Regions from separate parts of the Streptomyces sp. SCSIO ZS0520 genome, predicted to be linked through region 3. Evidence: riboswitches for the same ligand, from Rfam matches in the RefSeq annotation. Region 3 holds a riboswitch; each other region holds the start of a gene.
The links. A riboswitch is a leader RNA that binds a small molecule or an ion and turns the genes downstream of it on or off. The one in region 3 is predicted to bind cyclic di-AMP.

Region 1 (7,496 bases), 2.9 Mb from region 3:
CATACCGTCACCTCAACGCACCTTTCCCGCTCTCCGGCCGTCCCTGACCGGGGAGCCCTTCAGCCCGCCGCCGCCGCGGCGCACACGGCCCGCGCGATACGGGCCACATCCTCCTCGCCCGCGACATACGGCGGCATCGTGTAGACGAGATCCCGGAAGGGCCGCAGCCACACGCCCTCCTCGACCGCGGCCTTCGTGGCCGCCGCCATGTCGACCTCGTGGTCGAGCTGGACGACACCGACGGCGCCGAGCACCCGCACCTCCCGGACCCCCGGCAGCTCGGCCGCCGGGGCGAGACCGCTCTCCAGGCCCGCGCCGATACGCCGGACCTCCGCCCGCCAGTCGTACGAGAGCAGCAGGTCCACCGAGGCCTGCGCGACCGCGGTGGCCAGCGGATTGCCCATGAAGGTCGGACCGTGCGCGAGCACCGGCACCTCGCCCCGCGAGATGCCCTCGGCCACCCGCGGGGTGCACAGCGTCGCCGCCAGCGTGAGATAGCCGCCGGTGAGCGCCTTGCCGAGGCAGAGCACATCGGGGGTGACCCCCGCGTGCTCCGCGGCGAACAGCTCGCCGGTGCGCCCGAAGCCGGTGGCGATCTCGTCGAAGACCAGCAGCACGTCATGGGCGTCGCAGGCCTCGCGCAGCACCCGCAGATACTCCGCGGAGTGGAAGCGCATCCCGCCCGCGCCCTGCACCACCGGCTCGACGACGACCGCGGCCAGCTCGTCCGCGTGCGCGGCGACGGCGGTGCGCAGCTGTTCGGCGTACTCCTCCTCGTAGGCGCGCGGCGGGGGACCGGCGAAGACCTGCCGCGGCAGGGCGCCGGACCACAGCTCGTGCATGCCGCCCTCCGGGTCGCAGACCGACATCGGATGCCAGGTGTCCCCGTGGTAGCCGCCGCGCCAGGTCATCAGGCGCCTCTTGCCGGGCCGCCCGAGCGAGCGCCAGTACTGCAGGGCCATCTTGAGCGCGACCTCGACCGAGACCGAACCGGAGTCCGCGAGGAAGACGTGCTCCAGGCCCTCGGGCGTGATGTCGACCAGGGTCTTCGCCAGCCGGACGGCGGGCTCGTGGGTGAGCCCGCCGAACATGACATGGCTCATCCGGTCCAGCTGTCCCCGTACGGCCTCGTTGAGCACCGGGTGGTTGTAGCCGTGGATGGCCGACCACCAGGAGGACATGCCGTCCACCAGCTCGCCCCCGTCGGCCAGCCGGAGCCGGACCCCGCTCGCCGATTCCACGACGAGCGGGTCCACCCGGCCCGGCATCGGCCCGTACGGGTGCCAGACGTGCCGGCGGTCGAGAGCGAGCAGGTCACGCATTGGGCGCGAGGTCCGTACCCGCTCCGCGGCGCCGGACGGTCACCAGGTCGGTGCGCGCCCCGGACTCCACCGCCACCGCGGGCTCCGCGGTCTCCTGCGGGGCGGGCACGGCGGGCGCGCTGCCGCAGACGCCGCCGCCCTCGCCGCCGGAACCGCAGGAGCCGGTGCCGCAGGATCCGGCCGCGTCCGCGCGGTGCTCCGGCAGGGTCGTGGTGTCCGCGCCCTCCACCTCGAAGCCCGCGTCCGCGATCATGTCCAGGTCGGCCTTGCCCGCCTGGCCCTCACTGGTCAGGTAGTCGCCCAGGAAGATGGAGTTCGCCAGGTGCAGGGCGAGCGGCTGCAGCGAGCGCAGGTGCACCTCGCGGCCGCCCGCGATCCGGACCTCCACGTCCGGGCAGACGAAGCGGACCATGGCGAGGATGCGCAGGCAGTGCTGCGGGGTGAGGTGCCACTCCTTGGCCAGGGGGGTGCCCTCGAAGGGGATCAGGAAGTTGACCGGCACCGAGTCCGGGTCCAGCTCGCGCAGCGAGAAGACCACGTCCACCAGGTCCTCGGCGCTCTCGCCCATGCCCGCGATCAGCCCCGAGCAGGCGGAGAGCCCCGCCGCCTGGGCCTGGTGCACGGTGTCCACGCGGTCCTCGAAGGTGTGCGTGGTGGTGATCTTGCCGTAGGTGCCCTCGGAGGTGTTGAGGTTGTGGTTGTAGGCGTCGGCGCCCGCGGTGCGCAGCCGCTCGGCCTGGCCGTCGGAGAGCAGGCCGAGGCAGGCGCAGACCTCGATGCCCTCGTTCTGCTCCTTGATCGTCTCGATGGTCTCCGAGACCCGGGTCACATCGCGGTCCGTCGGCCCGCGGCCGCTGGCCACCAGGCAGACCCGCTTGGCGCCGCCCGCGACACCCGCGGCGGCGGCCTTCGAGGCCTCGTCGGGCTTGAGCCAGGTGTACTTGAGGATCCCGGCCGTGGAGCCGAGGCGCTGCGAACAGTAGGAGCAGTCCTCGGGGCACAGGCCCGACTTGAGGTTGACCAGGTAGTTGAGTTTCACCCGGCGCCCGAACCACTGCCGCCGTACCTTGCCGGCCGCGGCCACCACATCGAGGATCTCGTCGTCGGAAGTGGCCAGTACGGCCAGCGCCTCTTCACGGCTCGGCAGCTCGCGCCGAAGCCCCTTGTCCACCAGCGTGTTCAGCAGGTCCATGCGCCCGATCCTCGCCTACGCCCCCGCCCCGGGCCAAGGCGGGAAGGGACAAGACAGGGCCCGCGACGTGTGGGTATTGCCACACAGTGGTGGCCTGGCAGTCCCGCTAGGGTCTGTGCACTGCCTACAAAACCGCACTGTGGGCCCGTCGTGTGGACCCGGGGACCCGGTCGGCTCCGCGTGATCCGCACGACGGGCCCTTGGCCCGGGCCGGAGGAACGCATGGCTGGACCGTTCGACTGGATTGAGGAGCAGGCCCGGCTGCGGCACCGCGCGGGTCTGGTGCGCACCCTGCGCCCCCGGCCCGCCGACTCCCCGCTGCTCGATCTCGCGGGCAACGACTACCTCGGCCTCGCCCGGCACCCCGAGGTGACCGGCGCCGCCGCCGAGGCGGCCCGGCACTGGGGCGCCGGGGCGACCGGCTCCCGCCTGGTCACCGGCTCCACCGCACTGCACGCCGAACTGGAGGCGGAACTCGCCGCCTTCTGCGGTTTCGAGTCGGCCCTCGTCCTGTCCTCGGGCTACGCCGCCAACCTCGCCGCCCTCACCACGCTCGCCCCGCACGGCTCCCTGATCGTCTCGGACGCCGCCAACCACGCCTCGCTGATCGACGGTTGCCGACTGGCCCGCGGCACCACCCAGGTCATCCCGCACGGCGACCTCGACGCGCTGCGCAAGAACCTCGACGGCCACCCGGGCCCGGCGCTCGCCGTCTCCGACTCCGTCTTCTCGGTGGACGGGGACGCCGCCCCGCTCACCGCGCTCGCCGGGGTCTGCCGCGAGTTCGGCGCGGCCCTGCTGGTGGACGACGCCCACGGCCTCGGGGTGCTCGGTCCCGGCGGGCGCGGGGCCCCGGCCGCGGCGGGACTCGCGGGCGACGGGGACGTGGTGGCGACCGTGACCCTCTCCAAGTCCCTCGGCAGCCAGGGCGGTGCGGTGCTCGGCCCGGCCCGGGTCATCGACCACCTGGTGAACACCGCCCGCACCTTCATCTTCGACACCGGCCTCGCGCCCGCCGCGGTGGGCGCCGCCCTCGGTGCCCTGCGCCTGGTCGAGCGCGAGCCGGGGCGCCCCGAGGCGGTCCGTACCGTCGCCCGCGACCTGCACGCGCGCCTGACCGAGGCGGGTCTCGAGGCGGTACGCCCCGACGCCGCCGTGGTCTCGGTCCGCGCGCCCTCACCCGGGCAGGCCCTCCAATGGGCCGCCGACTGCCGGGAGAAGGGCGTCTCGGTGGGCTGCTTCCGCCCGCCCTCGGTACCCGACGGCATCTCGCGCCTGCGCCTGACCGCCCGCGCCGATCTGACGCCCGCTCAGATCACCGAGGCGGTACGGGTGATCGTCGCGACCGCGCCGCGCTGAGCCCGGCCGGGCAACCGCAACGGAGTCGGCGGCCCGGGCGCGGTGAGCGGTGACCGCGCGGATTTCACCGCATCGGGCGACAGTTGTCCGCACTTCCGGGTGGCCGGGGCCCTGCGGGGACGGCCGCGGTGGCACGCTGTCCCCCTGCACCGGCCCGGGTCCGGACCGAGGGCACGCCGCAGTCCTCGCCCCCGGCACGGTGGGAAGGGACGCCGTGCCATGGCCGATCACCAGGAAGCAAGCCTCACCCTCCCGAGCCGGCCCGCCTCGGTGCCCGAGGCCCGCAGATTCGCGGGCACCGTCCTCGCCGAGTGGGGGCTGCCCGCCACGGCCGAACTCACCGACAGCGTCCGGCTGATCGTCTCGGAACTGGTCACCAACGCCGTACTGCACACCCTCGGCCGGTCCCCCGTCCTGACCGTCCTGCTCCGCCTGGAAGGCGAGACGGTACTGCGGATCGGCGTGCGCGACAGCCACCCCGGACTGCCGCGAAGACCGGCGGCCGAGGGCGAATGCCCGGACGGGGGACGGGGGATGGACATCGTCCAGTGCCTCACCGCCCACCACGGAGGGGAGTTGAGCGTGCTCCCGGACGCGGCGGGCGGCAAGACGGTGTGGACGGTGCTGCCGGTGGTGCGGAGCGCCGAGCCGCTCCCGCAGTGACGTTCCGCCTGGGGGCCCGGAGTCGGCCCCGGGGTGCCTCAAGCGGGCGTACGGCAGCGGGAGTTGCCGCGGGCGGTGCGGGGCGCGCGGCCGGGGCACCGCCCGCTCGGCGTCAGTCCACCCGGCCGTACTGGACGCTGCTGCTCCAGATCTTCTCCAGGCGCACCACGGCCCCGGTCTTGGGGGAGTGCCAGATGCGGCCGTGGCCCGCGTAGATGCCCACGTGGTAGACGTTGCCGCGGTAGCCGAAGAAGACCAGGTCGCCGTTGCGCCGCTGGGCGGGAGACACCCGCTTCGTGGCGTTGAACTGCTGCTGCGCGGTACGCGGCAGCTCCTTTCCGGCGTGCTTGAAGGCGTACTTGGTCAGACCGGAGCAGTCGAAGCTGTTCGGTCCGGTCGCCCCGTAGCCGTACGGGGCGCCCTGCTTGGAGGCGGCGACCTCCAGGGCCTTGGTGGCCGGGGCGAGGGCCTGGGCGTCCGGGGCGGTGCCCGGCAGGGAGATGCCGCCGCCCACGGCGGCGAGGGTGAGGGCCGAGGCGGTACCGGCCCGGGTGAGTACAGCGGGGACACGATTGAGCGCGGACATGCGCAACCCTTCGTCAGCCGCCTGTGAAGGATGACCTGTCGGGTTCGGGCTGGCGAAGTCGCCCGGCCGCGGTAGCGCGACTTGACCCCAAGGACCGCTCGGATACGGCTCCGGCGGCCCGTACTGCACGGGTCCTCCACTCCTGCCGATCCACTCCTGTCGACCGGACATCCGGACGGCGGCAGGACTCGGCGTCCGCCCGGATCGCCCCGCCCCTACGGCGGGGGCTTGTCGTCGCAAGCGATGTTCACGCACGGACGCGCCGCTTTCCGGTCGGAACGGGGCCGCACAATTCACCGGCCGATTGGTCCGAATGTGTGGAGCGCCCCTCGCGAGCACCCGCGTCCGCACCGCGCGCACCGCCCGCACCTGCGAAGAAGGCGCCCGCGCCGCGTACCCGCCTCCCAAACGGCGCAACTCAGTTCGGTTTCCTCTCCGGCCCGATATCCCCCGACCAGGGGTACCCCGACTGGCCCGTTTCACCGCGCACTTCACGGTCACGCGCGCGGGAAGCGCGATGCTTCGCGGCCCGTACGGGGCACTTGGCGCCGCCCTCGGTCAACAGGGCATGACGGCATGGCGGGTGGACCGGGCCACCGGCATCCGGCGTGCCGGGGAACCGACTTCGGGCGGCGGACCGCCAACTCCCTTGCGGGACATACGCATCGGGCCGTGCACCCCCGTCCGCTACAGCGGGGGTGCACGGCGGTTCGGGGAAGGGGTGTTCAGACCGCGGGGTGCGGCTCGCCCGTGGCGGAGGACCCGGGCGGGGCCGAGCCGCTGCCGCCGCGGCGCAGTCCGGCGCCGACCAGCACGGCGGACAGGCCGAGCAGCGCCCAGACGCCCAGCGTCAGGAGCGGCCCGGAGGCGGCGGCCCCGTCGAAGAAGCCCACCGACCTCAGCAGCGAGCCCTCGGCCCCCGGCGGCAGCAACTGGCCGATCCGGCCCACCGGCTCCGGCAGCAGCTCGGGGCTGGTGGCGACCCCGGAGAACGGGTTGCCGAGGAAGATCACGAGCAGCGCGCCGACGCCGATCCCGGCCCGTCCGAGCAGCGAGGCGATCCCGGCCACGGCACCGCCCACGGCCAGCGTCGCGAGCCCGAGCACCCCGGCCTCCGCCCACCAGTCGCCCCGCAGGATGCCGAGCCAGTTGTCGGTGAGTCCGGTCGCCACCAGGCCGACCAGGGCCGAGGCGCCGAGCAGTACCGCGACGGCCCGTACCCCGCGGATGCCGAGCAGGGTGACCACCGCGCCGGAGGCCACCCCGGCCATCGCCAGGGGGAGCACGATCGCGTTCAGACCCGACTGCCGTGGGTCCTCCTCGGAGGCGGCGACGACGTCCTCCACGACCGGCTCGCCGTCCGGTGCCTGGGCGCGTGCCGCCTCGGTGAGCAGCTGGGCGACGACCGGGCCCGCGGCGGTCGCGGTGAGGAGCTTGCCGCCCTCCGGGGTGGCCACCATCGCGCCGTAGACCTCGCGGTCCTCGATGGCCGTGCGGGCGGCGGCCTCGTCCGTGTAGCGGTGGATCTCGAAGGCGCCCTCCTGGCTGCCGAGCCGCTTCTCCAGGGAGGCGACCGCACCGGCGGGGCCGGCCACCCCGAGCGGGACCTCGCGCGGGGCGGTGCGGGCGGCGGGCCAGGCGAAGGCCCACAGGGCGAGGGTGACGATCAGCGGGATGAGCAGGACGACGCCGAGGAGGCGGCGTGCGGGCGGCGCGGCACCCGGCGGTGCGGCCGTGGCGCCTTCGGTGCGGGTGGCGGACATGGCGTGCCTCGATTCGGGCGGTGGAGAGCGCGTGAGCGCGTGGTGCGGAAGCGCGGGGTGCGGAGGGGGCCGTGGGCGGCCCGGCGGCTAAAAAGAAGGATCGTTCGTTTTGATTATGGTCCTCACTGTCCTGGGATGCCCCGCCGCTTGTCAAGAAGGAATGTTCGTTTTAGGTTGCGCGCATGGCCCGTGTATCCCAGGCGCACCTCGATGCCCGCCGTCGGCAGATCCTCGAAGGCGCCGCCCGCTGCTTCGCGCGCAACGGCTTCCACGCCACGTCCATGCAGGACGTCCTCAAGGAGGCGGACCTCTCCGCGGGCGCGGTCTACCGCTACTTCAGCGGCAAGGAGGAACTGATCGGCGCCATCGCGGCAGAGGTCCTCGAAGGGCTGCGGGCGGCCTTCGCGGAAGAGGCCGAGGAGCGGCCCCTCCAGCCGCCGGACGTGGTGGTGGGCCGGGTGTTCACGCGGATGATGGACCGGGGGCCCGCCTCCGAGTTCGGCGGGCGCACCGGCTTCCCGCGGCTGATGATCCAGGTGTGGACGGAGACCCTGCGCAACCCGGAGCTGGCCGCCCTGACCCGCGAGGGCTTCCTTCGGGTCCGCGCCGCC
Region 2 (7,496 bases), 1.5 Mb from region 3:
GCACGCAGCCGATGTCCACGGAGCGGGCGGCGCGCACCCCTTGGTCGCCGACCACGAACTCGGTGGAGCCGCCGCCGATGTCCACCACCAGGTAGGGGGTGGCCAGGTCGGTGCGGCCGGTCAGCTCCTTGGTGGCGCCGGTGAAGGAGAACTCGGCCTCCTGCGCCCCGGTGATCACCTCGGGTTCGACGCCGAGGATCTCCCGTACGCCCGCCACGAAGTCGTCGCGGTTCTCGGCGTCCCGGGAGGCGGAGGTGGCGAGGAAGCGCAGCTGCTCGGCGCCGTGCTCCTTGACGACCGCGGCGTACTGGCGGCAGGCGGCGAAGGTGCGCTCCAGGGCCTCGGGGGCGAGGCGGCCGGTGCGGTCGACGCCCTGGCCGAGCCGGACGATCTCCATCCGCCGGTCCAGGTCGGTGAGTCGACCGGTGGCCGGGTCGGCGTCGGCGACCAGGAGGCGGATGGAGTTGGTGCCGCAGTCGACGGCCGCGACCCTGGTCATGCCTGCTCCTCGGGCTCGTCGGAGTCGGCCGGGGCGGCCGACGGGTGGCTCACGCAGGGGCCCTTGCGCCACCAGGCGGGCAGCAGCTCGATGGCCTCGTCGCCGAGCGGGTTGACGCCCGGGCCCGCCGCGAGCGCGTGCGCGACGAGGACGTGCAGGCACTTCACCCGGTCCGGCATGCCGCCCGCGCTCGGGAAGCCGGTCAGCTCCTCGATCTCGTCGCGGCGGCGGAGGTAGTCCTCGTGCGCCGAGCGGTAGGCGGCGGCGAGTTCGGGGTCCTCGGCGAGGCGGGCGGTCATCTCCTTCATGACGCCCTCGGCCTCCAGGGTGCCGATCGCGGAGGAGGCCCGCGGGCAGGTCAGGTAGTACAGCGTCGGGAAGGGGGTGCCGTCCGGGAGCCTCGGCGCGGTCTCCACCACGTCCGGTTCGCCGCAGGGGCAGCGGTGCGCGATGGCCCGCAGTCCGCGCGGGGGGCGGCCGAGTTGCTGCTCGAAGGCCTCGACATCGGCGTCGACCGGGAGGGTGCGCGGGGTCGGCGGCAGGTCCGCGCGGTGCAGGACGGCGAGGTCCCCGTGCGGCGAGGCGGTCCGGCCGGCCGGGGGCGCGGGGCGGTTGCCCGCGGGGTCTTCGGTCGGTCGGTGGTCGGGGGTGTCCATGCCTGAACTGTCGTCTTTCCTCATATGGGGCGGCGAGTGGGGCGGCCCGGCCCGAGGGGGCGCCGGTCCGCGGGTGCGGCGGGCGGGCTCAGCCGCCGGAGCGGTCGGCCTTGTCCACGCCGTCCCAGACATTGGCGTACCAGGGGCGGTCGGTGGCGCCCTCGGTCCGCGGGCGGGCGCGGGTGGCGTCGGGGCCGACCACGGTGTAGCCGGTCTCCCCGGGGCGTACGTAGTGCAGTCGGGCGCGGATCTGCTGCTCGGCGAACCTGTCGTCCTGCCAGCGGGCCTTGGCGTCGCGGAGCCGTTCGACCTCCTCGCGGCGCTCGGCCTTCTCCCGGCGCAGCTCGTCGATCTCGGCCTGCTGGGAGACGTACTGCCTCATGGGATAGGCGAGGGCCACCACCAGCGAGCAGAGCACCAGGGCGAGCAGGGCCGCGCGGCCGGTGAGCCGGGAGCGGCGGGCCTGGCGCCGGGTCTGGGAGCGGTAGACGCGCTCGGCGGTCTGCTCGCCGATCAGCCGGAGCCGGGTGGAGGTGGAGAACCTGTCGGCATCCCGCGGTCCGCCCGGAGCCTTCCTGCCGGCCATCGCCCGCCTCCCCACTGCGCTGTACGTCACCGTGTCCCCGCACACGGTACGGGACCGGGGGCAGGGACACGGTCAACCGGGCGCGGGGCCCGGACGCGGGACTACTGGTCGGCGCTGAAGCGCGGGAAGGCGCTGCGGCCGGCGTACACCGCGGCGTCGTCGAGGATCTCCTCGATGCGCAGCAGCTGGTTGTACTTGGCGACGCGCTCGGAGCGGGCCGGGGCGCCGGTCTTGATCTGGCCGCAGTTGGTGGCGACGGCGAGGTCGGCGATGGTGACGTCCTCGGTCTCGCCGGAGCGGTGCGACATCATGCACTTGAAGCCGTTGCGCTGGGCCAGTTCGACGGCGTCCAGGGTCTCGGTCAGCGAGCCGATCTGGTTGACCTTGACCAGGAGGGAGTTGGCGGCGCCCTCGTCGATGCCGCGGGCCAGGCGCTCCGGGTTGGTGACGAAGAGGTCGTCGCCGACCAGCTGCACCTTGTCGCCGAGGCGGTCGGTGATGACCTTCCAGCCGTCCCAGTCGTCCTCGAAGAGCGGGTCCTCGATGGAGACCAGCGGGTAGGCGGCGACCAACTCCTCGTAGTACTCGGTGAGTTCGGCGGCGGAGCGGGACTTGCCCTCGAATTCGTAGGCGCCGTCCTTGTAGAACTCGGAGGCGGCGACATCGAGGGCGAGCGCGATCTGCTGGCCGGGGACGTAACCGGCCTCCTTGATCGCGACGAGGATGAGGTCGAGGGCCTCGCGGTTGGAGCCGAGGTTGGGGGCGAAGCCGCCCTCGTCGCCGAGGCCGGTGGACAGGCCGCGGTCCTTCAGCACCTTCTTGAGGGTGTGGTAGACCTCGGCGCCCCAGCGCAGGGCCTCGGAGAAGGACTCGGCGCCGATCGGCGCGATCATGAACTCCTGGATGTCGACGTTGGAGTCCGCGTGCGAACCGCCGTTGAGGATGTTCATCATCGGCACCGGGAGCAGGTGCGCGTTGGGGCCACCCAGGTAGCGGAAGAGCGGCAGGTCGGAGGCCTCGGAGGCGGCGTGCGCCACGGCGAGCGAGACGCCGAGGATGGCGTTGGCTCCGAGCGAGGACTTGTCCGGGGTGGCGTCCAGGTCGAACATCGCCTGGTCGATCAGGCGCTGCTCGGTGGCGTCGTAGCCGACCAGCTCGGGGCCGATCTGCTCGATGACGGCGAGTACGGCCTTCTCCACGCCCTTGCCGTTGTAGCGGCTCGCGTCCTGGTCGCGGAGTTCCAGGGCTTCGAAGGCACCGGTGGAGGCACCGGAGGGGACGGCGGCACGGCCGGTGCTTCCGTCGTCGAGGCCTACCTCGACCTCGACCGTGGGGTTGCCTCGGGAGTCCAGGATTTCCCGGGCTACGACGACGTCGATGGACGGCACGAGCATCTCCTTCTGGGATGTGACGCGTGGAATGCGGGAGCACGCCTTTGTGCGGGGGTGTCCTTGCGCCAAGAGCCTATCCGCAGTGGGCACCGGCCCCGCCCGACGGCCCACGTACCGGGACGAAAAGACGACCAAAAGATACGAATAACAGGATGAACATACGCATTTCATGTCCCCCTGCGGCCACCGCCCCGTCAGCCGGAGTACGGCTACCGGCCGGTCACTTCCGGAACCCGGTACGCCCCGGCAGGAGCACCGCGGCGGCACGGCGGCAGACAAGAGCCCCGCCCCACGCGTACGGGGGATGACGCGTGGGGCGGGGCGGTCCTTGTGCGGGGGACGGGCCGGGCGCGGGGCCCGGCCGGTCCGGCCGTGCGGGGTCAGCGCAGGTGCAGCTGCTGGCCCGGGTAGATGAGGTCGGCCTCGTCGACGATGTCGTCGTTGAGCTTGAAGAGCTTGGCCCAGCCGCCCTTGACCTTGTGCTCGGCGGCGATCTCGCTGAGCGTGTCGCCCTTGACCACCTTGTACTCGCCGTCACCCTTGGCGACCTTCTTGCCGGTCGGGGTGGTGACGGTCTTCTTCTCGGCCTTCGGCTCGGCCTTCTTCGCCGGGGCCGGACGCTCCGCGGAGCGCGAGGAGCGCTGCTCGGCGGGCTTGCTCTCCTGCTGACCACCGGACTGCGGGGCGCCGCCGCCGTACGGGGTGCTGGACAGGCCGACACCGCAGGACGGCCAGGCGCCCTTGCCCTGACCGGCGAGCACCTTCTCGGCGACGGCTATCTGCTGCTCCTTGGTGGCCTGGTCGGCACGGGCGGCGTACTGGGTGCCGCCGTAGCCGGCCCAGGTGGAGTTGGTGAACTGCAGGCCGCCGTAGAAGCCGTTGCCGGTGTTGATCGACCAGTCGCCGCCGGACTCGCACTGGGCGACCTTGTCCCACTCGGAGGCGGTGGCGGCGGAGGCGGAACCGCTGGTGACCAGCGGCGCGGCGATGGCGGCACCGGCGACGCCGGCGAGCGTGACGACACGGGTGGTGCGGTTGAAGACGGTCGGGCGGCGGTGCTTGCCCTTGCCGGAAAGCAGCATGAAGAGATCCCCTCACCGACGCCTGCGAGGTGAGCTGTCGGGTTCGGGCCGATGGGGTGCCCCCCGCTCCGTAAGAGCAGAAGGCGAATTGCCCGGCCGCACGCTCGCGCTGTGCGACTTCACCCCTAGCCGTTTCCCGAAGTGGGCAGCATGTGCTGCCCGGCCCCTGGGACCCGGCGCAAACCTTGGTTCCCCCGCTCCTGCCAACGGCGCTTCACGCGACGAGTTTCCCGGGGACCGCCGGCAGGATTCGGCGTGACGGTCACACGGAGCCCGCTGTGGCGAGCGGTCACGACCGTAAACACGCGCTCGCCGGATCTCCAAAGACGATCAGGGCTTCTGAGACTCATGTCTCAGTTTCACCAAAGCGGACAATAGCTGCCGAACTAGCCCTGGGGAGCGTCCGTTTCGGAGGCAAGTGCAAGGCTCTGACCGGGCAGGATGAGGTCGGGATCGGCGCCCACCGTCTCCTTGTTGAGCGCGTAGAGCGCGGGCCATCCGCCGTCCACATCCTGTGCTTCCGCGATCATCGACAGGCTGTCGCCCGGCCGCACGGAGTACGAACCGTCCCCGGCCGCGGGCGAGTCACCGGGACGGGAGTGGCGGCCGGTGGAGTTCCCCGGGCGGTCGGGGACGTCCGCGTCGGGCGCGGGCTCACCGCGATGGCGGCCGGAACCCTCCCCGCCGGAACCCGAACCCCCGCCGGAGCCAGGGGAGTTGCCGCGATCCGTACCGGAATCACCCTCGTCGCCGGTTTTGCCGTCACCGTCGCCCGGGGTGGCGGAGTCCTCGGGGGTGGCGCTCGGGTCGGCTTCCGGGGCGCCGGACTCACCCTTTTCACCCGACTCATCCGATTCGCTCGGGGAGCCTGACGGGTCCGCCGAGCCGGCCGAGTCCGTCGGATCCGCCGAGTCCGAAGGGTTCGGATCGTCCTTCTTGTCGGAGTCGCCGCCGGAACCGGAGGGCGAGGGCGACCCGGACGGCTCGCCGCCGTCATCCGGCTTCGGACTGTCGCTCGGCTTCGGGCTGCTGGAGTCCGGGACGCCGGGGTCGACCGAGGGCTCCGGGCCGCCGCCGGTCAGCTCGGCGACGGCGGCGCAGGCCAGCCAGGCCGCCGGGCCCTTGTCGTCCAGGAGCTTCTGGCCCACGGCGATCTGCTGCGAGCGGCTGGCGAGGTCGGGGCGGGCCGCGAAGTCGAGGCCGCCGTAGGACTCCCAGTCACGCTGCGTCAACTGGAGCCCGCCGTAATGGCCGTTGCCCTCGTTCGCGCTCCAGGCGCCACCGCTCTCGCAGTCGGCGAGGCGGTCCCAGGTGGCCTTGTCCGCGGCGTGCGCGGAGGTCCCGGCGAGCAGGGGCAGGGCCAGCGCGGAGCCGGTCACCCCCGCCGTGACGACGAACGCCGGAGCCTGGCGGGGGCGTCGATGGCGACCGTTCCCGGAGAGCATGCCGTGGCCTTTCGCGTGACAGCGGTGACGGCTGTGACCAGCCGCCGAGTTGCCCGAGAACGTAGCCGGAGTCGAACGCTTGTCACAAGTCGATGCAGCGGAGATCACGCGTACATCACAATCCTGACGCTCCGTCAATTCCGCATGCCCAGAGGCAGTTCAGGGCAGTGACCGGGGTTCGCCCCGAGTCCGCAAAGCGGGTCGACGGAGCCGCGGACCGACTGCCGCGCATGTCCGACATACGCGGTACGACGCCCCGTCCGCCCGAGGACGGACCGCCCGCCGCGGGCACCCTGCGGTGGCCGCCCTACCGCGGGGTGAAGCTGACCGGCAGGGTGCGCAGTCCGCGCATGATGAGGCCGCCGCGCCAGCGCAGCTCCTCCGGTTCCGCGGCGAGGCGCAGGTCCGGGAGGCGGCGGAGCAGGGTGCCGAGCGCGTACTGGCCCTCCAGGCGGGCCAGGGGTGCGCCGAGGCAGTAGTGGATGCCGTGGCCGTAGCCGAGGTGCTGGTTGTCGGTGCGGGCGAGGTCGAGGGTGTCGGGGGCGGGGAAGCGGGCCGGGTCGCGGTCGGCGGCGGCCAGCACCACGAGCACCGGGTCGCCGCTCGCGATCCGCTGCCCGCCGATCTCCAGCGGCCGGGTCGCGAACCGCCAGGTGGCCAGCTCCACCGGGCCGTCGTAGCGCAGCAGTTCCTCGACCGAGGAGGCGAGCAGCGCGGTGTCCTCCTCGGCCACCGCCCGCTGGAACTCGGCCCGCCGGTCAGGATTGCGGAGCAGCGTGTACGTACCGTTGCCGATCAGGTTGACCGTGGTCTCGAAGCCCGCGAAGAGCAGGATGAAGGCCATCGCGGCGACCTCGTTCTCGGTGAGGTGCTCGCCGTGGTCGGAGGCGCGGATCAGGCCGGAGATCAGGTCGTCCCGCGCGGACTCCTCGCCGAGGTCCTCGCGCTTGCGGTGGATGAGTTCGGCCAGGTAGGCGCGCATCTTCTTCACCGAGCGCGCGACACCGCCGCGGGGGCCGCCGCCGTGCCGGATCATCATGCCCGCCCAGTCCCGGAAGTCGTCCTGGTCCTCGCGCGGGACGCCGAGCAGTTCGCAGATCGCGTAGATCGGCAGTGGGAAGGCGAACTCGTGGATCAGGTCGGCGCTGCCGCGCGCGGCGAAGGAGTCGATCAGCGAGTCGGTCAACTCCTGGACCCTGGGCGCGAATTCGGCCACCCGGCGCGGGGTGAAGGCCTTGGAGACGAGGCGGCGCAGCCGGGTGTGGTCCGGCGGGTCGATGTTCAGCAGATGCGTCATCAGCTCGGCCTTGCGCTCGCCCGGGATACCGGTCTTCCCCTTGGCGTGCGCGGGCTCGTCGTGGTGCGCCGGGTTCTTGCTGAGCCGCGGATCGGCCAGCGCCGCCCGGGCGTCCGCGTACCGCGTCACCAGCCAGGCCTCCACCCCGCTCGGCAGCCGGGTGCGGTGCACGGGCGCGTGGGTGCGCAGCCAGGCGTAGGCCGGGTACGGATCCGCCGCGAACTCCCAGGTGAAGAGGTCGGGCGGGCTCTCGGCACCGGCGACCGGGCAGCTTCCGGGGGCGGCGGCCGGGGCGTCCGGGCCGCCGGGCTCCCCGGCCTGTCCGTTCCGCCCCACCTGCTCGGACACGTGCTGACTTCCTCTCGTCCCGCTCGCCACCGCCGTCAGGCCTGGCCCTGCTCCGCCGCCCGGATGGCGTCCCGGTAGGCGCGGGCCGCGGAGCGCAGGGCCGCCTCGGGGTCCACGCCCTGCTCCTGGGCGTCCAGGGCGAGGGCGAGCAGCCGGTAGCCGATGCCCTCGCCGGTGGGCAGGGGCACGTCG
Region 3 (7,496 bases):
CCGCTCAGTCCGAGGCCGCGGTCAGCCCCGCCAACTCCTCCTCGGTCAGCCGGAGACCGGTGGCCGCGAAGAGGGCCGGGAGCTGCTCGGGGACGCGGGCGCTGGCGAGCAGCGGGCCCACGGTCGGGCGGGCGGCGAGCCAGGCCAGGGCGACCGAGGCGATCTCGGCGCCGTGCGCCTCGGCGACCTTGTCGAGTTCGGCGAGCACCCGCCGGCCCCGCTCGGTCTCCAGGTGCTTGGCGGCTCCGCCGGCGCGGGCGCTGTCGACCTGCCGCCCCGGCCGGTACTTGCCGGTGAGGAAGCCCGCGGCGAGCCCGAAGTACGGGATGGTGGTGAGGCCGCCGCGTTCGGCCACGCTCTGCAGCCCGCCCTCGTAGGTGTCCCGGGAGACCAGGCTGTAGTGGGCCTGGAGGGCGACGTACCGGGCCATGCCCGCGCGGTCGGAGAAGTCCAGGGACTCCTGAAGGCGTTCGGGGCTGATGTTGGAGGCGGCGACCGCGCGGACCTTGCCCGCCCGTACCAGCTCGTCCAGAGTGCTGATGATCTCCTCGACCGGTACGTCGGGGTCGTCGAAGTGCGTGTAGAAGAGGTCGATCCGCTCGATGCGCAGGCGGCGCAGCGAGGCCTCGGCGGCGGCGCGCAGCGTCCCGGCGGCGAGGCCCAGGTGCTCGGGGTGGCGGGCCGCCTTGGTGGCGATGACCAGGTCCTCGCGGTTGCCGCGGGAGGCGAGCCAGTCGCCGAGGACGGTCTCGGACTCGCCGCCCCGGTGGCCCTCGACCCAGGCCGAGTAGGAGTCGGCGGTGTCGACGAAGGTGCCGCCGCCCGCGGCATAGGCGTCGAGGACCGCGAAGGACTGCTTCTCGTCGGCGGTCCAGCCGAAGACATTGCCGCCGAGGGCGAGCGGGGAGACCTCGATACCGGAGTTGCCGAGGGTGAGCGGTGCGGACATGGGAGCCGTGACCTCTTCCCGGGTACGGGCGCCGGGCCGCCTGCGGGGCAAGTGGCCGGTGTGCGCCGGTGGTTCATGGGTACGCGACCAGTGTGCGCGTGCGGGGCCGCACGCCGGACGGCGGGCCGTGTGGCGCGGGCCGGACCGCCCACCGTAGTACCCGCCCGGCCGGTGGAGCCGAAACCCGGCCGCCGCAACCGGAAGCGGCACCCGGCGGCGCTGTCGCACCGCGGATGCCGCTGCGGGAAGGGGTCGGTCCTGCGGTCGGCCGGGGCCGGGACCGGTATCAGGTCTCAGCGTGGCCGGGCCGCAGGAGTTCCGCCTCAGGAGTTCCCGGGCCTCAGAAGTTCCGGGGCCTCAAGGATTCCCGGGTCTCAGGGGTTGATGCCCTTGGACTGGAGCCAGGACAGCGGGTCGATGCCCGTGCCGTCCGGGGTGTGGACCTCCATGTGCAGGTGGGGCCCGGTGACGTTGCCGGTGGCGCCGACGCGGCCGATGACCTCGCCGGTGCTGACCTTCTGGCCCGCGCTGACGCTCATCGAGGACTGGTGGCAGTACCAGACCTCGGTGCCGTCCTCCAGCTCCAGGACCGTGCGGTAGCCGTAGGCTCCGGACCAGCCCGCGGACTTGACGGTGCCGGTGTGGACGGCCTTCAGCGGGGTGCCGGTCGGGGCGGCGAAGTCGAGGCCGGTGTGGTGGCCGGAGGACCACATGGAACCGGCGTCGCCGAAGTGCGAGGTGAGGGTGTACGAGGAGGTGGGCAGCGAGAACATCTTGGCGAGCTTGGCCAGGCGCTCCTCCTCGGCCTTGCGCCGGGCCTCCTCCTGGGCCTTCTTCTTCGCCGCGGCGGCCTTCTTCTCGGCCTTCTCGCGCAGTTCGGCGGCCTCCTCGGCGGCCCGCTCGGTGGCGGCCTCCTCGGCGGTCCTCTGCGCGGCGGTGTCGGCGGCGGCCTGCTGCTGCTCGGCCTGCTGGAGGATCCGGCTGCGCAGCGACTCCCCGGCGTCCTCGGAGGCGCTCTGCCCGGCGGCGCTCAGCGGGGCCGCGGCCTCGGCGGCGGAGTCCTCGCCGGAGCCCGCGACCAGGTCGCCGACGCCCGGCAGGGACTTGGCCTCGGGCAGCGAGGCGGTGACGGCGGAGACATCGGGTACGGAGATGCGGACCGGCGGCTTGCCGCCCTGGGCGGTCGCCATGCCCCCGGCGCCGACCGCGGCGATGACGCCGACGCCGAGCACGGTGGAGCTGCGGGCGAGGCCGCCGCGCTGCTTGATGACGCGGTGTCTGCCGCGCACCGGGCGGACCGACTCCGCCGTGGGATTCCACTCTCCGAGGGGCTCTTCGAGAGGTTCTCCGAAGGGCTGCCCGAAGGAGGACTCTTCGTCACCGGGCACATAAGTGACGCGTGTAGCGGGGCCGTTGGACGCCACGGAGGCGTACTCCTTTCCTTCCTTCTCGCCTACCGGGTTAGCTGACGGGTTCGGAGCAGGAAGGTCTCCTACCGCCGCCTCTCGAAGAAGAGGCGGCCGATTCACCCCAAGAAGTGGTTCCCCGGCTCCCTTGCGGGATTAGGCGCGTGCGCGCGGAGCCGTCGCGTGTGACGGCTGTGACGACCGCGCTGCGTTATCGAACGTTAATAGACCCGGGCCCGGTATTCCAAGGTTTCCCGGTGATCCTTGACCCGTTCCGGGCGGGACGATAGGGACATCGGGGGCCGCAGCGGGGCGAGTTGACCCCCACGGAGCCGTCTTCCTCACATCCCCGCAATGCTGACGGTGCGTCAATTGTTATCCCAGGGGCGTCGGACGCTCACCTACCGTGACCCTCGGAGCGGTCCCGGCGGCCCGCTCAGCCTTCGGAGGTGCCCGTTCCGCCCTGCCCGTTCGCCGTCCCGTTGCCCGCGGCCGGACGGCGCACCGCGAGCAGCGCCATGTCGTCCCGCGCCCCGCCGCCGGTGTGCGCCCTGACCTCCTCCACGAGCAGGGTCAGCAGGGCGCTCGGCGCCGGGAAGACCCGGCCCCGCAGGCGGGCCACCGGATCGTAGAAGACCCCCTCGGCGTCCCGGGCCTCGGAGAGTCCGTCGGTGTGGAAGAGGAGGGTGGCGCCGAGCGGGAACTCCGCCTCGTCCGTGCGGTCCGGTTCGGTGCTCAGCTCGGCGAGGCCGAGGGGCAGCGCGGCCCGGCTCGCCGAGAGCACCCGCAGGCCGCCCTCGGCGTCGAGCAGCAGCGGCCCCGGGTGCCCGCGGTTGAGCAGCCGCACGGTCCGGCCCTCGTGCACCACCTCGGCGAGCACCGCGGTGGTGAAGGCCTCGAAGTCCTCGGTGCCGCGCCGCAGTCCGGCCTCCCGGGCGAGCGCGTGGTCCAGCCGCCGGGCCACCGCCTCCAGGGTCACCTCCTGCTCGGCCGCCTCCCGGAAGGTGCCGATGAGCACGGCGACGGTGGAGACCGCGCCCATCCCCTTGCCCCGCACATCGCCGACGATCATGCGGATCCCATACGGGGTGTCCTGCACGGTGTAGAGGTCGCCGCCGATGAACGCCCCGGCCTGCGCCGCCTCGTAGCGCACCGCGATCTGCAGACCGGCGAAGCGGTCGGGCGGTTCGGGCAGCACGGCGCGCTGGGCGGCCTCGGCGATCTCGCGGGCGGAGGCGAGCTGGTCCCCGCTGCGGCGCACCACCCCGTTCATCAGCAGCGCGAGGAAGGAGACCGTGACCACGGTGATCGCCTCGGTGGTGCCCTCGACCTCGTCGAGGTCCGCGTCCTGGACGCGCAGCAGGAAGACCGCGAGGGTGGCGAAGGCGCCGGTGAGCGCGACCCCGCGGGTGGTGTAGACGGGCGCGGCGAGCAGCGGGGCCGCGGTGAACATCGGCAGGGCCGTGTAGAGGGCGGGGGTGGCCGCGTCGTAGTAGATGCCGAAGACGATCAGGAGCACCGGCAGGACGAGGAAGAAGGTCCGGGACAGCGAGCGGCGCTGCGGGCGCAGCGAGGGGTCGGCGTTCGCCCCGTGCAGCGACAGCGCGGCCTCCTCCGGCACGGCCCCCGCCGCCTCCGGGCGTGCGGGGCGGTGCGCCCCGCCGGGCTCGCCTCGGCTCCCCACCACTGGACTCCCATGGATTCGGACGGCACTCCTGCTCAGCCTTTCCCCTGCGGCCCGCGCGGTCGACCGGGCGGACCCGTGCGGGTGAGGACCGCACGGCACGTACGGCACGCCCGCGGACGGGCGGCAGGGGAAGAGGAGAGAAGTGAAACACCGGAGGCCGGAACCCGATCAGGGATTCCGGCCTCCGGCCTTGAGTAGCGGGGACAGGATTTGAACCTGCGACCTCTGGGTTATGAGCCCAGCGAGCTACCGAGCTGCTCCACCCCGCGTCGGTGAAATGAAGTCTACGCCATCCGCGGGGGTGCCTCGCACCATTTTCCCGCCGGGGCCGCCCGGGCCCGTCAGCCCGCCGGATTTCCGGCCTGGGTCAGGGTCTCCCAGGCCACGAAGAGGTCGTCGGTCCCGGCGGGCCTGGTGCGGCGCAGGAGGCGGTCGGCCTGGGGCAGCTTCAGCTGGAGCCGGTTCTCCAGGTGGTTGACCAGGACCTCCAGATCGGGGCCCAGGGTGCGCCGGACCTTTCCGCCGCAGAGCCAGGCCGGGGCCCGGGCGCCGTTCTGGTAGCGCGCGTGGAACTCGACGGCGGCGCGCAGCCGCTCCCGGTACGGGCCGTAGAGGTCGACGCCCTGGTGCCAGGCGGTCTCGGCGATGTGCGCGGTGGCGGCGAGCGCGTACCCGGCGTGCTGGAAGTTGCGGCAGCTCTCCTGGGCTAGGCCGTCCCGGAAGACCCGCTGCCCGAACCAGTACGTACGGATCGCGTCGGCGCCGCGGACCCGGCTGCCGGGCGGGGTCCGCGGCAGCGGCCCGTCGGAGCGCAGATAGAAGTAGGCGGGGACCCGGGCCCGGAAGCGGTCCAGGGCGCGCCGGAACCCGGCGTGGTCGTCGAGGAAGACGGCGATGGAGAGGGCCGCGTCGGTCATCGCCAGGTCCCAGTTGCCGTTGAAGTCGGCGGCGCCGGCCGTGACCGCGGGCCGGTAGGCGCCGCGCAGCATGGCGCCGAACCGGCGGACCGAGGCCCGCGGCCAGCCGGAGCCCGGGGTGCGCAGCACCTCGCCCGCGCGGGCCCAGGTGGCGCCCGCCCAGGCGGCCTGGAGTCCGGCGTTGCCCTCGGTGTGCCGCCGGACCTTCGCCGACCAGGCGTCCATGATCCGGGCGGCCGCGGCGGCGTGCGCGCGCTCCCCGGTGACGTACCAGAGCAGCGCCTGCGTATAGGCGGCGATCGCGTCCTCGCGCTCCTCGACGCAGCCGCGGCCGGGGCGGGTGTCCGGCGGGCAGGCCACCGTCGCGTAGGGGCGGGGCCGGTGGCCGAGGTCGCCGTAGCGGCTGTCGCGCATCGCGAGGAAGGCGCCGAGCCAGGGCTGCTCGCCGTGCTCCACATGGCGGCGTACGGCGTCGAGTTGCTCCCCGCTCACCAGCGCGCCCGGGTGCCGGAACTCGCGGCCGGGGGCGGAGCGCGGCCGGGGTGCGGCGCGGCCCTGGTTCCCGCAGGCCGAGGCGAGCAGGACGAGCAGCGGCGCCAGCAGGGCCGCGAGCGCACGGTGCGCGAGGGGGCGCATGTCCACCTCCGGGGTCGGCTTCCAGCAGCCTGACCCCTCGGCCGCCCGGCCCGCCTGATCTGTTGCGCTGCACGGGGTCCGGGAAAAGCGCAGGTCATGGGCGCGCAAAGGGCTCTTTACCGGTACGTGGCGCTTCCCGGGGGCGAGGGCCGGGGCCGGTGCACGCCCCGTGTGAACGCCGCACCCGGACCGCATGGCGCACGCACACTTCCGCGCGCCCCCGAACGCGCCTGAACTGGACGGACACCGGGCGGGACTGACGGACCCGCACGGAAGGGGACCGCCGGCCACCCCCCTGCCCTCGGCCGGCGGCCCCCGGAAGGAGCACCCGGATCCGGCGGTAGGGGCCGGGCGCGGGCTTTGGTGACGCGTCACAACGGGGGCCCGAAACTCTGGTCGCCGCTACAAAGCGCTCCGCCCCGTCCTCGCTCATGCTGAGCGTCAACCGAGCGCCAACGGGGGTGCGCGTCGTGCGGGACGTCCACGACGGTCCGCCCGCTGGCGGAGTCCGCGACCGAAGGACCGTCCATGAGCCGCTTCACCCCGCTCGGGGCCCGCCTGGCGGCAGCCGGCGCGGCCCTCGCCGTGACCTGCGCCCTGACCGCCGGTACCGCCCAGGCCACCGAGGACCGCGAGACCTACCCCGTCGGGGGCGTCGGGACCGCGCTGAAGAACTACGCCCTCAGCCCCGACAAGGTCGCCGGCGCCAACGACTGGAACTGCAAGCCGAGCGGGGAGCACCGCAAGCCGGTGGTCCTGGTGCACGGCACCTTCTTCAACTCCGGCGCCAACTGGGTCGCCCTCTCCCCGATGCTGGCCAACGCGGGCTACTGCGTCTTCACCTTCAACTACGGCATGCACCCGCTGCTCTCGCTGAACCGGGTCGGCGGCCTGAAGAGCGTCGCGAGCTCCGGCGAGCAGATGAAGGCCTTCGTGGACAAGGTCCTGAAGGCCACCGGCGCCGAGGAGGTCGACGTGGTCGGCCACTCGCAGGGCGGTCTGGTCGCCAACTACTACCTCAAGCGCCTCGGCGGCGCCGACAAGGTCGACGTCAACATCGGCCTGGCCCCGAGCAACCACGGCACCACGCTCAGCGGCCTCACCACCCTCGCCGAGAAGCTGCACCTGCTCGGCTTCGTCAACGGCCTCTTCGACTTCGCCGGCACCCAGGGCGTCAAGGACCAGATCGCCGGCTCCGACTTCCAGCGGGAGCTGTTCGCCGACGGCGACACCGTGCCCGGGGTGCGCTATGTCGTCGTCGCCACCACCAAGGACTGGGTGGTCACCCCGTACAAGAACGCCTTCCTCCAGGGTGCGGGGGTGGAGAACATCACCCTCCAGGACCAGTGCCCGGACGACCCGGCCTCGCACATCGGGCTGTTCAACGACAGCCCGACGCTGCAGAACGTGCTGAACGAACTCGGCCCGGACGTCCCGGACTTCAAGCCCGAGTGCAAGGACTACGGCCTGGTGCTCTGACCCGGCCGCAGGCGCCCGCCGCCCCGGTTCCCCGTGCGGGGGCCGGGGCCGCGGCATGCCGGAGCGGGGCACTGCTCCGGCCACAGAAGAAACCTTTCGGGGCGGATCTCGTGCGAACCGCCCGGCGGCGGCCCGGGTCTCGCATCCTTGATCCAGGAGGGCGCGCGTCCGTACGGGCGCCCCGGTACGGACGTCGGCGCACGACCGGCGGGAACGGCGAGAACCGGCAAGCGGTGGAGGCGAGTAGATGAGCCAGTTCGGCGACTACCAGCAGGAGATCTATCTGAACGGACTCGGCGGCCTGGTGCCGAAGTACCCGTTCACCCACGAGGAGCTGGAGTCCGCCGCCCGGGCAGCGCTGCCGCCCTCGGTCTGGTCGTACGTGGCGGGCGGCGCCGGGGACGAGCACACCCAGCGCGCCA
Region 4 (7,496 bases), 3.3 Mb from region 3:
GGGATGTCGGCCTCCGGGGCGATCAGCGCGATACGGAGCCGGTGCCGCCCCTCGGCGGGCTCGGCGCGGTGCACCCGCAGGCCGTACCGGGTCCAGTCCGGGCCGTGCACCTCGTAGCCGGGATTCACGGTGATCGCGACCAGGCGTCCCCCGGGCCTTAGCGCCCGGCGCGCGCTCGCGGCCATCGCGGTCAACTCCGCTGGTGAGTCGGCGTAGTTGAACAGCCAGACGGCGGTGACCGTGTCGAAGCTGCCGAGGTCGGGCAGGTCGCGGGCGTCACCGACGTGGAAGCGGACCGCCGGGTCCCCGGTGGCCGACTCGGCGCGTCGGACCATCTCGGGCGAGAGGTCCACGCCGACGACCTCGGCGGTGCCGAGGCCGTGCGCGGTGCGGGCGTAGAAGCCGTACCCCGTGGCCAGGTCCAGGACCCGCTGACCCGCCACGTCCCCGAGGAGCCGCAGGAAGAGGCCCAGTTCGGGGACGGGGGCGGTGGCGGACATCTTGTACTGGCGGTACAGGTCGCCCACGCGGTCGTACTGCGGGTCGTCGCCGGCCCGCCGGGGTGCCTGGCCGGCCTGCCCGGGATCGTCGCTGTCCTGCTGTGGGTCGGTGTGCGCCATGGCGTGCCCCGCGGTCAGGTGCGGGGGCCCGCGGTGCGCATGCTGCCGCAGAGTGCCCAGATCACGAAGCCGTCGATGGCGACCGCCACGATGGCCCACACCGGGGAGTACGGCAGCCACATGAAGTTGGCGATCAGATGGAGCGAGGCGATCACCACGCCGAGCGTGCGCGCCCAGGCCACTCCGCTGAGGATGCCGAGGCCGGTGAGGACCAGCACGATGCCGAGGATGAGGTGGGTCCAGCCCCATGCGGAGACATCGAACTCGTACACGTAGTTGCCGACGCGGCCGTAGACGTCGTCGTCGGAGATGCCCGCGATCCCGGTGAGGATGGCCAGCACTCCCCCGACGAACATCAGAGTGCCCGCGAACATGGTGCCGCCCGTGATCCACGCGCCGCCGGACGGGTCGCTGCGCGAGCCTCCCGGCCTGTTCACCGTCTGCGCCATGACCGGACTCCTTCACTCGGGTGGACGTCATACCGAGCGTGGGCGGGCTCCGCCACCGCGGCCATCGGCCAGGGGCCATTCGGGTGAAGCCCCGAGCGGCGGCCCCCGGAGCCGGGGCGTGACAGAGCGTGCCGGTGCGCTTCCCCTGTCGGGGCGCACACCGGCACGCTCGGGTGGAGACGGGTGGAGACGGATCGAGGTGGCGGGTGGATCAGTACGGTCCGTCGACGTTGTCGATCGAGCCGTAGTTGTCGGCGGCGTAGTTGCACGCGGCCGTGATGTTCGCGACCGGGTCGAAGATGTCCGTCGAGGTGCCCGGCACGTGGTACGCCTCGAAGGTCGGCGGAATGACCTGGAGCAGGCCCTTCGACGGGGTTCCGGCCGCCGCGTTCGAGTCCCAGTTGTTGACGGCCGAGGGGTTGCCGGAGGACTCGCGCAGGATGTTGCGCTCAATTCCCTCGTAGGAGCCGGGAATTCCGTGCTCGGCCATCACCGCGAGCGATTCTTTGATCCAGCCGTCGAGGTCGTCGGAATACGTGGCGGGTTCCGCGGATTCACTCGACGAAGTCTTCGAGGCCGTGGTGTCGGAGGCCGGCTTTTCCTGGGACTTCGACGTGGCCGGGGCGTTGATGGTGAGCTTCAGGCCCGGGCGGATCAGTGACGGGTCGTCACCGACGGCCTTCCGGTTGTCCTGGTAGAGCCGCTTCCAGCCGCCGTCGACGGACTGGTCCTGAGCGATCTTCGAGAGGTAGTCGCCGGCGACCACGGAGTACGTGGCGGGGGCGTCCTTCTTCTTCTCGGACTTCTCGGCGGTGGCGGCCGCGCTGCTCTTCTCGGGAGCGGACGACTTGGCCGAGTCGGCCGCGTTCGCGCCGGTCGCGGCCATCATCGGCAGGACGAGAGCGGCGCCGCCGGTGCCCGCGGCGACGACGGAACGGGTGAGCGAACTGCTCTTCGGACGACGGTGCTTGCCCTTTTTGGCCATGGTGGATTCCTCTCCGTCGCCTGCGAGGTGAGCTGTCGGGTTCGGGCTGGAGATGCCCGGCCGTGGCGCGCACGACTTCACCCCGAGCCGTTCCGTTTCGGACCGGCGGTGATATTGGGTTCCCCGCTCCTGCCTGGCGAGTGAGTGCGGTGACCGGACAGCGGCAGGATTAGGCGTCCATCCGGATTGCGGTGACGCTAAGCGAATCCGGCGGCAGGGAACAAGTCCCTGATTAGCGGATGCAATCCACGACGGGAAAACCGGGAGAGTTCCGGAGTGGCGCAGGCCTCAGCGGGCAGCACAACTCGGCTTCCGGGAAAGGGAAATGGGCTTGGAGATCACTCCGCGATATCCGGCGGAGAGTGACGCATGTCACTGGCTCGCGGTGCAACCATTCGCCGTGCGGCGACTCAGGCAAGGGATACAAGGCGAGTTATTTCGCGCAAAGAGCGGTGATGGTGATGAGACAGGGAAAGAGGCACTAATTCCCGCCAAAACGGTCACCGGTTCTCGCGCCAGGAAGGCGGGCGGCACGCATACGACTGCTGCGGCACCCGATGTGCACGGATGCCGCAGCAGGAGGGACAGCGGGCGGAGCGGCGTGTACGGCCCCGTCGACGCCGGGAGGGGGCTCAGCTCTCCGCGGTGGAGCGGCGGGTGAAGCGGTGCCACCAGTGCGTACGGCGCGGGTGCAGCGCCCGGCTCACCCGGCGGCCGAGGAGGAGGTAACCGGCGAGCGCGCCCGTGGTGTTGAGCAGGACGTCGTCGACGTCGAAGGCGCGCCCGGTCACGAAGGCGCCCTGGGTAAGCTCTACCAGGAACATGACAAATGCGGTCAGAAAGGCGATCCGCAGCAGCCCGCGGGTCCGCGGCGCGAGGACCGGAAGCAGCAGGCCGAAGGGGACGCCGAGCAGGAGGTTGCCGCCGAGCTGCTTGACCGTGTCGCGGAAGGCGGGCCGGGCGAGGTAGTCCCGGATCGAGCTGCCGGGGCTCAGGTTGTTGTGGGTCAGCGCCTCCGAACTGGCCGAGGGCTCCAGGGTGAGGCGGGCGAGTACCACCGCGAAGCCGACCATGAGCCCGAAGGCGAGCAGCATCACCAGAACCCGCAGGAACATCGGCGCCGGCGCCCCGCCGTTCGCAGGGACGGTGCCCGCGTCCTCCCGGGGACCCTTGTCGTCCGTACCGCCCTTGGCGCCCTTGGCGCTCTTGCCACGTGCCTGCTTCATCGGTCCTGCCTCCGTCTTTCCCGGTGCTCCGGCGTGCGAGTTCCGCTACCCGCTTCGGGAGGCCGCACGCGCAGAGCACCGGGATCCGGCCACCGGTTCCGGTACGGAAGGGCGTGCTCCGGGACAGCGGCGGGAGGAGGCGGCCGAGGACGGCTCCACCCCAGGGGCCTGGCCTGTCCACCCCGGGGTGCTCGACCGGGGTGGACAGGCCAGGCCGCAAAGGGGCAGGGCTCAGCAGCCGTTGAGGACCGAGCTGAGCGCGCTCTTCTCGGCGGAGTCGACGCTCAGCCCGTAGTAGTGCTTCACCTGCACCCAGGCGCGGGCGTAGGTGCACTTGTAGGCGGTGCGGGAGGGCCACCAGTCCGCGGGGTCCTTGTCGCCCTTGGACTGGTTGACGTTGTCGGTGACCGCGAGGAGCTGCGGCCGGGTCAGGTCGTTGGCGAGCTGCTGGCGCTTGGCGGTGCTCCAGTTCCAGGCACCGCTGCCCCAGGCCTCGGCCAGCGGGATCAGGTGGTCGATGTCGACGTCGGAGGCGGCGCTCCAGGTGGCCCCGTCGTAGGGCGAGTACCAACTGCCGCTGGTGGCCTTGCAGGAGGAGTCGGTGACGACCCCCGAACCGTCCCGCTTGAGGATGGTCTCGCGGGTGTCGCAGGCGCCGCTGACGGTGATCCAGTGCGGGAAGAGGTCCCGGCTGTAGCCGCTCATGGAGTGCTCGGCGGTGGCGCTCATCGAGGACAGGTAGGAGCGGGCGGTGCTGGCCGCGATCGGGGTGGGCAGCGCCGCCTCGGCGGGGGCGGTGGCGAGCAGGGTCAGGGCGGTCGTGGCGGCGGCGGTGAAGGCCGCGGCGAGGGCGCGTGCGTGCTTGCGCATCAGGTCTCCCGGCAAGTGGAGGAGCAGGGGATGGGGGGCGGCCATATGGTGCCGCGCCCGGCTCTATGCGGGTAGATGCCGGAGTGAAATTCCCGTGACGAGCGCACAACAGGCCGGATATTGCGGGTGGTTGGTGGCTCTTGCACCCCTCTGGCCACCCCGGCCGCACGGGTCGCCGAGCGCGGATCCCGGCCCGGCGCGACGGCCGCGCGGGAGCGCCGCGACCCGCGCCGCGGACCCGACCGCTATTGAGCAATGCTCAGGAGCTGCCCTAACCTCGGCAGGGTCGACGTCTGGGAAAGGACAATGCGGATGCGCGCGGTGCGGGTGGTACGGCTCGAAGGACCGGATGCGGTGGAGGTCGCGGAGATCGGCCCGCCGGAGCGCCAGGAGGGGCAGGTCCTGATCGACGTACGGGCGGCGGGGGTGACCTACCCGGACGTGCTCCTGACCCGGGGTGCCTACCAGCTCAAGCCCGAGCCGCCGTTCGTCCCCGGTTCCGAGGTGGCCGGGGTGGTCCGCGAGGCCCCGGCGGGCTCCGGCTTCACCGCGGGGCAGCGCGTCGCCGCCTTCCCGGGCTTCGGCGGCTTCGCCGAGCAGGTGGCCGCCGATCCCGCGATGGTCTTCCCGCTGCCCGAGCGCCTGTCCTTCGCGGCCGGTGCGGGCCTGCCGATGAACTACCTCACCGCCCACTTCGCCTTCGTCCGGCGGGCCGGGCTGCGCGCCGGCGAGACCGTGCTCGTGCACGGCGCGGCGGGCGGCGTGGGCACCGCCGCCGTCCAGCTGGCCGCGGCCCTCGGCGCCCGGGTGGTGGCCGTGGTCTCCTCGGAGGCGAAGGGCGAGGTCGCCCGCAAGGCGGGGGCCGACGAGGTGGTGCTCGCCGAGGGCTTCCTGCCCGCGGTGAAGGAGCTGACCGGCGGCCGCGGGGTGGACGTGGTGGTCGACCCGGTGGGCGGCGACCGCTTCACCGACTCGCTGCGCAGCCTCGCCCCCGAGGGGCGCCTGCTCGTCATCGGCTTCACCGGCGGCGAGATCCCGACCGTGAAGGTGAACCGGCTGCTGCTCAACAACATCGACGTACGGGGCGTCGGCTGGGGCGCCTACTGGCTGGCCCGCCCCGCGTATCTGCAGGAGCAGTGGCGGGACCTGCTCCCCCACCTGGAGGCCGGGCGCCTGGACCCGGTCCTCGGCGGCTCCTACGCCCTGGACGACGCGGCCGCGGCCCTGCGCGCTCTGGACGACCGCACCGCCTCCGGCAAGATCGTCCTCGACGTGGGCTGAGCGGACGGCCACCCGCGGCGACGGGGGCGAGGAGGGCACCGGGAGGCCCGCCTCGCCCCCGTCGCCATGACCGGTCCGGAGCGGCGGGAGCGAACTCCCGGCAGAGCAGACGGCGTTGACCCGCGACCGTCCCGGGCCCCGGCGCAGGGCTCCTGCGGATACTCACCCGGAGACAAGTCAACGGGCCCGCCCTACTGGCCCGTTGACAAGAACCGAGCCCCGGCCGCGGCAATGCGCGCTGTTCGGCAATTCCTTATTGCCCGCCAGGTTACCCGTGTGTAACGTCTGGCCGGCGAGCCCGCAGAACAGGCGAGTTCAGCCCCCTTTCCCTCACTTCCCGCGCAGTGTGAGCGTGTTCGCGTTTCTGCTCCTGATCGTGTTCGTGTGTTCGTGTGTTCGTGTCGTAGGAATTCCGTGTCCGGGTCCGGCCGCCGCTGTGCGCGCTCTGGCCCGCGCCGCCTCTCCCGTACGCGGAAGTGCTCCGCAAGGCCGTATCCGTACGCGCACCGCTCGCCGCACCGCCTCCCGCGCACCGCCTCTCCGCACCCTCCTGGAGCCGTGATGAAACCCTCGACGTCCACCTCGCACCGGGGCCGAAGAGCCGCCCTCCGTACCGCCCTCGCGCTGGGCGCCACCGCCGCGCTGATGACCACCACCACGGGCGCCGCCCATGCCGCGCCGGTCCGGCTCGACTATCCCCTGTCGGGCACCACGCATCTGAAGGGGACCGACTCCGACCTCACGCTCGGCCCCGGGACCCTGGAGGCGACGGCCGACCTGGCGGCGGGCACGCTCAGCGCGAACACGAAACTCCCGCCCGCGAAGGGGGAGTTCCACATGATCGGGATCGTGCCCGTCTCGGTGACGACGGAATTCATCGAGTCCGAGCCCACCAAGGGCACCATCGACAACAAGACCGGTGCGGTCGAGAGCACCACGAAACTCACCCTGCGGCTCAAGAATCTCAAGGTCGCGGGAATTCCCACCCCGATCGGGAACTCCTGCCAGACCGAAGTCCCCGCGGTACTCGACCTCACCAGCGAGCCGGGCTTCAATCCGCTCACCGGCGGCACCCTCTCGGGCGAGTACACCATCCCGAAGTTCGAGCACTGCCTGCTCGCGACGCCGCTGATCAACCTGATCATCCCGGGCGACGGCAACAGCGTCAGCCTCAAGCTCGGCCCCGCCCAGCGGCCGCCCGCCTGACCCCCGTGAAAGGGGTGCCCCCGCAGACCCGCCTGCGGGGGCACCCGTACGTGCGGAGGTCCAGGCTCCGTGGCGAAACCGTGCTCTGGGGTTGCGCCTGGCCGAATAGGGGTCCTAGGGGCTCGGGTTGCCGTCGCGCCGCGGGCCTCCCCTGCCACAGTGGGGCGCATGCGTCTACCACGACTTCTTCCGGCCGCTCCGGCTGCCGCGGCGAGCCTGTGCCTGCTCGCGCTGAGTTCACCCGCCACCGCCGCGGAACCCGCCGCCGCCTCCGCGGGCTCCGCGGCGACGGCGGCCGAAACCCCCGGGCTGCGGGGTGTGCGCGGGGGCCACATCCCGCTCGCGGGCACCGTCAACACCCGTGATCTGGGCGGCCTCGGCACGGTGTCCGGCCGCCACATCCGCGAGGGCCTCCTCTTCCGCTCGGACTCCCTGGGCAAGCTCACCGACGAGGGCGTGGAACAGCTCGCCGGGCTCGGGCTGCGCTCGGTCGTCGACTTCCGGACACCCTTCGAGATCGAGTACGACAAGCCCGACCGCCTGCCGCCGGGCGTCACCGGCACCGCCCGCCCGGTCAGCGACAACGGCTCGTACAAGCTGCTGATGGACGCCATCGCCTCGCGCGATCCGCAGAAGCAGCAGGAGCTGCTCGGTGACGGCAAGGCCGAGGCCGCCATGCACGACATCTACCGCACCTTCGTCACCGACCCGGACAGCCGGGCGGCCTTCGGGGCGACCCTGCGCGACCTCGCCCGGGGGGACAGCGGGCCCGTCCTCTTCCACTGCACCTCGGGCAAGGACCGCACCGGGTGGATGACCTACGTACTGCTGCGCGCGCTCGGGGCGTCGAAGGCCACCG

Region 1: it holds a riboswitch for cyclic di-AMP, as region 3 does, so the genes downstream of both, MID12_RS30120 (C40 family peptidase) here and MID12_RS17430 (M23 family metallopeptidase) in region 3, are expected to answer to the same signal.
Region 2: it holds a riboswitch for cyclic di-AMP, as region 3 does, so the genes downstream of both, MID12_RS11190 (transglycosylase family protein) here and MID12_RS17430 (M23 family metallopeptidase) in region 3, are expected to answer to the same signal.
Region 4: it holds a riboswitch for cyclic di-AMP, as region 3 does, so the genes downstream of both, MID12_RS31805 (transglycosylase SLT domain-containing protein) here and MID12_RS17430 (M23 family metallopeptidase) in region 3, are expected to answer to the same signal.

The regions. Positions count from the first base shown of each region.
Region 1 covers NZ_CP092644.1:7,366,313-7,373,808, forward strand. The annotation lists gene bioD (dethiobiotin synthase) at 1-11, opposite strand, end outside; gene MID12_RS30100 (adenosylmethionine--8-amino-7-oxononanoate transaminase) at 60-1,322, opposite strand; gene bioB (biotin synthase BioB) at 1,315-2,514, opposite strand; gene MID12_RS30110 (8-amino-7-oxononanoate synthase) at 2,737-3,873, shown strand; gene MID12_RS30115 (ATP-binding protein) at 4,093-4,536, shown strand; gene MID12_RS30120 (C40 family peptidase) at 4,649-5,122, opposite strand; cyclic di-AMP (ydaO/yuaA leader) riboswitch at 5,126-5,326, opposite strand; gene MID12_RS30125 (ABC transporter permease) at 5,848-6,885, opposite strand; gene MID12_RS30130 (TetR/AcrR family transcriptional regulator) at 7,068-7,496, shown strand, end outside.
Region 2 covers NZ_CP092644.1:2,977,097-2,984,592, forward strand. The annotation lists gene MID12_RS11170 (Ppx/GppA phosphatase family protein) at 1-499, opposite strand, end outside; gene MID12_RS11175 (DUF501 domain-containing protein) at 496-1,155, opposite strand; gene MID12_RS11180 (FtsB family cell division protein) at 1,244-1,741, opposite strand; gene eno (phosphopyruvate hydratase) at 1,843-3,129, opposite strand; gene MID12_RS11190 (transglycosylase family protein) at 3,513-4,214, opposite strand; cyclic di-AMP (ydaO/yuaA leader) riboswitch at 4,219-4,436, opposite strand; gene MID12_RS11195 (LysM peptidoglycan-binding domain-containing protein) at 4,601-5,659, opposite strand; gene MID12_RS11200 (cytochrome P450 family protein) at 5,967-7,304, opposite strand; gene MID12_RS11205 (nucleoside triphosphate pyrophosphohydrolase) at 7,340-7,496, opposite strand, start outside.
Region 3 covers NZ_CP092644.1:4,436,668-4,444,163, reverse strand. The annotation lists gene MID12_RS17435 (aldo/keto reductase) at 5-949, opposite strand; gene MID12_RS17430 (M23 family metallopeptidase) at 1,324-2,373, opposite strand; cyclic di-AMP (ydaO/yuaA leader) riboswitch at 2,385-2,528, opposite strand; gene MID12_RS17425 (PP2C family protein-serine/threonine phosphatase) at 2,792-4,039, opposite strand; tRNA gene MID12_RS17420 (tRNA-Met) at 4,238-4,311, opposite strand; gene MID12_RS17415 (alginate lyase family protein) at 4,384-5,595, opposite strand; gene MID12_RS17410 (esterase/lipase family protein) at 6,124-7,074, shown strand; gene MID12_RS17405 (alpha-hydroxy-acid oxidizing protein) at 7,322-7,496, shown strand, end outside.
Region 4 covers NZ_CP092644.1:7,740,746-7,748,241, reverse strand. The annotation lists gene MID12_RS31815 (class I SAM-dependent methyltransferase) at 1-620, opposite strand, end outside; gene MID12_RS31810 (hypothetical protein) at 635-1,069, opposite strand; gene MID12_RS31805 (transglycosylase SLT domain-containing protein) at 1,281-2,054, opposite strand; cyclic di-AMP (ydaO/yuaA leader) riboswitch at 2,059-2,240, opposite strand; gene MID12_RS31800 (VanZ family protein) at 2,687-3,280, opposite strand; gene MID12_RS31795 (HNH endonuclease family protein) at 3,512-4,150, opposite strand; gene MID12_RS31790 (NADPH:quinone oxidoreductase family protein) at 4,463-5,431, shown strand; gene MID12_RS31785 (hypothetical protein) at 5,993-6,637, shown strand; gene MID12_RS31780 (tyrosine-protein phosphatase) at 6,806-7,496, shown strand, end outside.